One region of the Pseudomonas sp. P8_241 genome, then DNA from elsewhere that is predicted to be linked to it. Evidence: riboswitches for the same ligand, from Rfam matches in the RefSeq annotation. Region 1 holds a riboswitch; the other holds the start of a gene.
What was found. Region 1 has a riboswitch for cobalamin ahead of QMK58_RS12145 (ABC transporter substrate-binding protein). Riboswitches for the same ligand answer to the same signal wherever they lie in the genome.

Region 1 (4,189 bases):
CAACGATTGAACCACCTTCAAAATGATCAACTGATGCTGGATGTCGAGGTGATTGGTCGGTTCGTCGAGCAGCAGGATCCGGGGGCGCTGAGCCAGTGCCCGGGCGATGTGCACACGCTGGCGTTCACCCCCCGAGAGACTGCCCCAAATGCGCGTGCGCAGGTGCATGGCATCGACGTCGTGCAAGGCTTGCAGGACGATGGCAGCGTCTTCGTTCGACCAGGGTGTCAAGGCTGACAACCAGGGCGTGCGCCCCAGCGCGACGGCGTCGAACACGCTGATCGCGTCGTCGGTGTCGGCCTGCTGCTCAACCACCGCCAGGCTTTGCGCGATGCTTCGACGCGACAGTTCGCCCAGGCGTTGGCCAGCCAGCCGAACTTCGCCGGCGGTGGGTTGGCGTACACCGGCGAGCAGTTTCAGCAGGGTGGATTTGCCCGAGCCGTTCGGCCCGACGATGCCCAGGGTTTCACCCTGGTGGACATCCAGGCCGATATCGCTCAGTAACCCGGCGTCGCGCACCTTGAAACTCAGACCGCTACAGCTCAGTACGCAGGTGGCACTCATCGGGCGTTTCTCCGGCCAATCAGGATCAGGGCGAAAACCGGCGCGCCAACCAATGCGGTGATCACGCCGACGGGAATGACCTGGCCCTTGATCAGGGTGCGCGACAGCACATCGGCCGCGATCAGGAACACGGCCCCTCCCAGGGCACTGGCGGGCAACAGACGAGCATGTCCGGTCCCCAGCAGCAGGCGCGCAGCGTGGGGAATGACCAGGCCGACAAACCCGATGGAGCCGACAATCGAGACGATCACGGCGGTCACCAATGCGGCGCAGCCGATCAGCAGAAATTGCACCCGACGCACCGGTATGCCGAGCGATGCGGCCGAGTCAACGCCAAAGGTGAAGGCATCCAGAGCCCGACGGTGCCACAGGCACACCACCAGACCTGCCACGGCAACCGGCACCGCCAGCCCTACCGACGGCCAACGCACACCGCTCAGATTGCCGAGCAGCCAGAACATGATCCCGCGCGCCTGTTCGGAACTGGCTGACTTGGTGATCAGAAAGGCCGTCAGCGCGTTGAACAACTGCGAACCGGCGATGCCCGCCAGAATGATCTGGCCAGTACCGCTGGAACGCCCGCTGACCCGAGCCAGTAATATGACCAGGGCGAAAGCGGTCACGGCTCCGCTGAAGGCGCCCGCGGATAACGAAACCATTCCGGCGCCCACGCCGAGCAGTGCCACCAGCACCGCTCCGGTCGAGGCGCCCGCACAAATGCCCAATAGATAGGGGTCCGCCAGGGGGTTGCGCAGCAGCGATTGCAAGATCACTCCGCAGGTCGCAAGCCCTGCGCCGCAGGCGGCCGCTACCAGTGCACGGGTCAGGCGATAATTCCAGACAATGCCTTCATCGATCGGATCAAGCACGTATCCCGCCGCCCACAGCTTGTTGGCCAATACCTCAAACACCACGCCTGGGGCTATTGCCGTTTCACCGATGGCCACACCGGCGATCACTGCTATCAATAGCGTGGCGAATGCCAACAGGACCCGAATTGTGATCGCCGTCATTTCGACAAGTCGTAGCCGTTGATGGCGTTGGCCAATTGCTCGACGCCATCGAACATCCTGACACTGGCCTGCAGGGCCAGGGCATCAAGGATGATGATGCGGTCGTTTTTCACCGCGTCCATGTTGCGGGTGACGGGATCGCTGCGCAAAAACGCCAGCTTCTTTTGATAGTCGTCAGCCGGAAAACGGCGGCGATCCATGCGTGCAATCACTAAAAACGTCGGGTTGGCCTTGGCTATGGTTTCCCAGCCTACGGTTGGCCATTCTTCATCGGACTGCACCACATTGCGCACGCCCAGGGACTTGAGCATGAAATCGGCAATGCCCTTGTGGCCGGCCACATAGGGATCGAGGCCCATATCCGCGCTGGAGAACCAGACCAGTGCGCTGGTGTGCCGCAAATCCTTTTTTTGTACTGACGCGACGGACCGGGCAAGGCCGGCCTTGAGTTCGGCATTGAGTTGATGGCCGCGCTCGGGCACATCGAAAATCTCTGCCAGCTGGCTGACGCTCTTGTAGATACTGTCGATGCGAAAGGGCTGCAGGCGTGTGCCGTCGGCACCGACCAGGTTGTCCTTGGCTTCGCAATCGGACGGCAGGAGGTAGGTTGGAATGTTCAGTTCGTGAAATTGTTCGCGGGTACCCACAGCGCCTTGCGGGCCGACCATCCACTCAAGTTCCACCGCGACCAGTTCCGGCCGCTTGCCGATGACGGCTTCGAAGCTCGGTTCGTTATCGGCCAGGCGCTCGATCCTGTCGTTCTGCGTCTTGTACTGGCCCAGCACCTCGTTGAACCACAGGGAAGTCCCCGTGACCTTGTCGCCGAGCCCCAGGGCATAGAGCATTTCGGTGCCGGCCTGGCCGATGGTCACGGTACGCGTCGGGGCGTGCTGGAAGGTCAGCGTGCTGCCGCAGTTCTTTAGCGTCAACGGATAGTGAGTCGAGGTTGCAAAGGCCTGCGAGCACAGGACCCAACCGGTGATGAGGGCGACAACGCGGTGCAGCAGCATGATGCAATCTCCATTTGTACCGTACACGGAGCAGGGGAGTACGGTCTGGAAACACACAATCAAACGCTGCCGCTGGAGCAGAGCAAGGCCGGGTTCAGGCAAAAAACACGCGGCAAGGATGTCCCTTCCGGACACCCCGCCGGTTAGTGATGTTCTGTGCCGGCAGGTCTCCTGACTGATGCGTCATCGCCATGCTCCAGCCTTCCCGGATTCGATCCAGTGGCAATAAAGAAGCAGGCTCGGCATCTACAGTTGCGGGGGCAGTTCCGTTCGATGCGACAGGCGCATCTCGGATTCCCTATTAATCCCGTTTGGAAACCGGCGCGGTATAGTAGTCGATCATGCCGGGCAGGGCTAATTCAGTGCACACAAAAAACCTGCATGTGCGGCGGGCAGAGGTGGTGGATACCGCGCAAACCGTCGCGTGATGCCCTGATCACAGGGCGCTGGCATCGGCCTCGTGTTCGTCAGCGAATGCCATGAACACGTCCAGATCGAGGATATCCAGCGGGATCCGGGAAATGAAGGCAGAAAAGGCCAGGTTCGCGGCGAGCCGACGCAGATCGCTGGCCCAGGCCGGAAGATAAACCGGGCCCTGGAGCCAGCCGGAGTCGAACAGTGGCGCCAGGCGCAGGGTGTCTCCCAGGCTGAGGCGTCCGGCAAACAGATGGTTGACCAGTTCCGGGCGATTATCGCGGATCGCGATGCGCAACAGGGTATGCACGCCAAGCAGGCCGGTGAGGTACGCGGCATCCTTGGTAAAGGCCGAACCACCCCGCAGGTCGGCGCCACGGAATATCCGCTGGGTTGAGCGAAAGGACTCCTCTGGTGACTGACCGGCCGCCACAAACCCTTCAAACACCTGAATGAAGTCGGCCCCGTTCAGCGCCTGTTGAACCCCCAGTACGCGCAGCGCCAGGCGCCGCAGGCGGTTGATGTCCATGCTGCCGGTGAAGAGCTCGGCGAGGGTGGCGATGCCCTCTTGAGTCTGGGTCGTGCGGGGAGCTCCCAGACCGAGACTCTTCAGATTGGGTTGGCGTGCGCCGTTTTGTGCCGTCGCCACATGCACGAAGGCCTCATGTTGCAATAACTGGTTTTTGTCCAGTTCCGAGAACAGTGCGCTGGCGCGCAAGCGAATGCGCGTTGAGCCGGCGATCGCCTTGGCTGCCAGGGTGGGATCGAGAATGACTGAAATTCGACCCGGACCGAAAAAATTGTCCAGTTCCGGTTGCATCCAGTCGGCGAAGGTCTGGGCCGGGATATCGGCTTCGCTCGGCGCAATTCGGCTGCCGCCGAGCAATGCATCGGTGGTCTCGAGGAAAAAACGCGCCGCGTCCAGCATGGTCAGTTTCAGGCGCGGGTAATCGAAATCCGGTCGCCGGTACAACGCTGAGGAATATTGAGTGAACGCAGGGGTGCCTATGGCGCCGAGCATCCGCCCGGCCATGGCATAGCTGCGCGCTGTCACGGCCAGGTGATGCCCGGCCGGATGCTGCTGATCGCAGCGGCCAGCAAACGTTTCCAGAGCGGCGATGTCGGCACTGTGATCACGCGGCGGCAGTTCGACGCGAGGTAATCGGGCTTTACCGCCACGCCAATGCT
Region 2 (4,189 bases), 280 kb from region 1:
TGGTATTGGCCGTCGCTTTTGCGGCGGAACAACCAGGCGCTGATCAGGCCAAGGGCCAGCCAGAACGCCACGTTGGTCAACTGCGAAGCGATTTTGAATTGGGCCTCCAGTGCTTCGGGAGCGAGCATCGAATGCACCTCCGGTTGTGGTGCGCCAATCACATGCGGAACAGCGAGGATCGCCATCCCCAGGACTTTCATCAACCAGTGGCGGCTGAAGGCGATCAAGGCGATGCCGACGGCGGTAGAAGAGGCGGTGCCGATCCACCACATTTGCCGTTGTGCCAGATCGGCCGCAGCGGTGCCCGGCAGTTCTGGTGGCAGGCCAAGTGTTGGCGCAAGCACGAAGGTTGCGTAACCGGCCAAACCCCAGAGCAGGCCCTGGGAAGTTTTGGTCGGTGCGCGCAGGGTGTACAGGCCCGCCAGCATCAGGGCAAAACCGACAGCGACCACCAGATTACCGCCGGTGGTCGACAGTACACGCTGCCAGCCGTCTTCTGGCTCCCAGGCTTCGGCGTCATGAGTGTGGGCGGCGACTGCACCTTCGGTGTGAGCGTGTTCGTGGACCTCAACGGCAGCCGGTCCGGATCTTTCGTAGGTTTCGGCCTGCAGAATCAGCGGCGAAACCCAGAAGCTTTGCAGCAGGGTGAGCAACAGGGCGGCCAACAGTCCAGTGAAACCAGCGGTTTGCGCGATACGCTTGATCATGTCATCAGGTCTCAATGGCACGGGAACGCGGCGCTGTGACGGGTATCGTGCGCGGCATTGTGTACCGCTTCGATGTGCGAGAAACCGGCGAAATACACAAGGCAGGCACCCAGGATCGACGCGAAAATGGCGGCGGTCATACGTTGGGTCAAGGTAGAAGTGGTGCTGGCGCTGGTGTGTTCGGCGCTGCTGGTGATCGACATGGCGTTTCCCTCTGGTCTGTCAGCGGGGAATAAGGGCGCATGCAAAACCCGGCACGAACGGGCGCGCAAGGGGGTGCAAACAGCGCCCGCCCACCGCGGGTTTGTTGTTCAGTGAACGTACAGGTCACTTTGTGTTGCGGGCCGGTCTCCGGGCTCACGAGGGGCGCCAGGCATTTGCCTGAACCTGAAAGCATCACCTTCCCATGCCGCAGTGGCACAGTGGTTTTGACGCTTCACTCGCTTACCGTTGCGGGGGCAGCACCGGACTGACATGGCTTTGGAGTAAAGCACATGATTCACCGGTTTCCCGTTTCACCCTGTGAAGGGCACCCGTAACAAAGCGTGTAGGAGAGCATGGGCGAGGCGTTCGCGTCAATTGGCAGTGGTTCTCACTTGGCGTCTTCTGTTGATTTGCACTTTGTAGGAAGGAGGCGCTCTCAGTGATTGACCCGCCCCAATACGATGCGTAGCCTTGCGCATTCGAGGTTCTTCGGCGTTTGTCGAAGCTAAGAAGGGAACGCGGTCGATGCCGCGGCTGCCCCCGCAACTGTGAACGGTGATGTTCGCTGCCACGCCACTGCACGCTCAACCCTTGAGCCCGCGGGAAGGCGCAGTGAATGCCAGGCCCAAGGCCGGCACGCCGTCAGCCAGGAGACCTGCCTCGATACAGATTCTCACTACAACCGGGCGGGGTGATCCGGTGGCGAACGCTTCCGGCGCGTGTGCACGTGGCCGGCTCTCGTCCCGTATGCCCGCCTCCAAAGCCAAAGGGTATCCGATGAAAACACTGGCCAAACTCCCCGTCACGATCGTCACCGGCTTCCTCGGCTCGGGCAAGACCACCTTGCTGCGGCACATGCTCGACAACGCCCAGGGTCGCCGCATTGCGGTGATCGTCAACGAGTTCGGTGAGCTGGGCATCGACGGCGAAATCCTCAAGCAGTGCTCCATCGGTTGCACCGAAGAAGAAGCCAACGGCCGTGTCTACGAACTGGCCAACGGCTGCCTGTGCTGCACCGTCCAGGAAGAGTTCTTCCCGGTGATGCGCGAACTGGTCGCCCGTCGTGGTGATCTCGACCACATCCTCATTGAAACGTCGGGACTGGCGCTGCCAAAACCGTTGGTGCAAGCGTTCCAGTGGCCGGAAATCCGCAGCGCCTGCACCGTCGACGCGGTGATCACCGTGGTCGATAGCCCGGCCGTCGCGGCCGGTACTTTCGCCGCTTTTCCGGATCAGGTCGACGCGCAGCGCAAACTCGACCCGAACCTGGACCACGAATCGCCGCTGCACGAACTGTTTGCCGACCAATTGGCCAGCGCCGATCTGGTGATCCTCAACAAAGCCGACCTGATCAACCCGCAAGATCTGGCCCGGGTACGCGCAGAAGTCGCCGAAGAGCTGCCGCCTGCGGTGAAGATCATCGAAGCCAGCAGCGGTCGCTTGCCACTGGACGTGTTGATCGGCCTCGGCGCCGGCTCCGAAGAGCACATCGACAGCCGTCACAGCCACCACGATCACCATCTTGACGGCGATGATCATGACGACCACGATCACGACGCCTTCGATTCGATCTCCATCGAACTGCCGCAAGCAGACGAAAGCCTGCTGATGGATGCACTGACCCAGTTGGTGGTCCAGCATGGCATCCTGCGGGTCAAAGGTTTCGCCGCGATCCCGAACAAACCGATGCGCCTGCTGATCCAGGGCGTGGGCACGCGTTTCGATAAACACTTCGATCGCCAGTGGGGGACCGACGAGGCGCGCAGCACGCGCCTGGTGCTGATCGGCCAGGCACTGGATGCCGCCACGCTCGAAGCGCAATTGCGCGCCGCGCTCAGCGTGTAGCCATGCACCTGCTCAGGACCCAGCCCGGCGGTTTTGTGTCGCAAGACAACATTGCCGACCTCGGACAAACCCCCGCCGAACTGGTGATCCTGTGCAGCGGCGACTCCAGCCTGGCGCTGCTCGCCGAAGCGGCGCAGCAGTTGCCCGACGATTATCCCAGCGTGCGTCTCGCCAACCCGATGCAGGTGCAGAATCACGCCTCGGTGGATCTGTACGTCGACGAAGTGCTGCGTCACGCCAAAGTGATCCTGATTTCATTGCACGGCGGTATCGCCTATTGGCGTTACGGCGTTGAGCGGTTGGTCGAACTGTCGCAGCGCGGCGTGCAATTGATTCTGGTGCCGGGAGATGATCGTCCGGATCCGGAACTCAGTGATCTGAGCACCGTGTCCCCTGAAGACCGCGACCGCCTCTGGCATTTCCTGCGCCAGGGCGGCATGGCCAATGCGCTGGATCTGTTCCGTTGTCTGGCCGGACGGTGGCTGGGGCGCGACTTCGCATGGTCCGAACCACAAATCCTGCCGCGCACAGCGATCTATCACCCGAAAAAAAGCCCGGCCACATTGAGCGATTGGCAAGCCGACTGGCAGGCTGATCAACCGGTGGCGGGAGTGCTGTTCTATCGCTCGCATTTGCAGGCGGCGAATACCGGTTTCATTGATGTTTTCTGTCAGCGCCTGCAAGCGGCGGGGTTGAACCCGTTGCCGATTGCGCTGGCCAGTCTGAAAGAACCCGGCTGCCTCTCGGTGGTCGAGGACTGGCTGGATGAGGTCGAGGCCGGGGTCATTTTGAACACCACCGGATTCGCCCAGTCCAGCCCGGAAGCGCCGCACTTGCGTCCGTTTCGTCGCAATATCCCGGTGATCCAGGCGATTTGCGCCCAGGACAACGAGCCAGGCTGGCGTGCCAGCGAACAAGGCCTCGGTCCGCGTGATCTGGCGATGCACATCGCCTTGCCGGAACTGGACGGGCGGATCATCAGCCGCCCGATCAGCTTCAAGGACCTGGCGTGGCGCAGCGAGCGCAGCCAGTCGGATGTGGTCTGCTATCGGCCCGCACCCGAGCGCATGGATTTCGTGGCGCAGTTGGCGCGGCGCTGGATCGATCTGGCGCGGGTGCCGAACAGTGAAAAACGCGTCGCGCTGATTCTGGCCAATTATCCGACCCGCGACGGTCGCATCGGTAATGGCGTCGGTCTCGATACCCCGGCCGCCGCGCTGAATATCCTGCGGGCGCTGCATGCGCAAGGTTATCCGTTGCCGGCTGAATTGCCGGACAGCGGCACTGCGCTGATCCAGCAATTGCTCGGCGGCGTCAGCAACGATCTGGACACCCTTGACCAGCGCCCTTGCCAGCAAAGCCTGGCCATGGATGATTACTGGAGGATGTTCAACGCGCTGCCGCAGGTCAATCGTCAGGCCGTGCTGGAGCGT

Region 2: another riboswitch for cobalamin. It lies ahead of cobW (cobalamin biosynthesis protein CobW); the one in region 1 lies ahead of QMK58_RS12145 (ABC transporter substrate-binding protein).

Annotation. Positions count from the first base shown of each region.
Region 1 covers NZ_CP125377.1:2,648,020-2,652,208, forward strand. Annotated here, with positions in the region: gene QMK58_RS12135 (ABC transporter ATP-binding protein) at 1-564, opposite strand, end outside; gene QMK58_RS12140 (FecCD family ABC transporter permease) at 561-1,577, opposite strand; gene QMK58_RS12145 (ABC transporter substrate-binding protein) at 1,574-2,587, opposite strand; cobalamin riboswitch at 2,731-2,925, opposite strand; gene QMK58_RS12150 (flavohemoglobin expression-modulating QEGLA motif protein) at 3,024-4,189, opposite strand, start outside.
Region 2 covers NZ_CP125377.1:2,924,063-2,928,251, forward strand. Annotated here, with positions in the region: gene QMK58_RS13330 (CbtA family protein) at 1-707, opposite strand, end outside; gene QMK58_RS13335 (CbtB domain-containing protein) at 719-910, opposite strand; cobalamin riboswitch at 1,032-1,259, opposite strand; cobalamin riboswitch at 1,377-1,589, shown strand; gene cobW (cobalamin biosynthesis protein CobW) at 1,689-2,756, shown strand; gene cobN (cobaltochelatase subunit CobN) at 2,759-4,189, shown strand, end outside.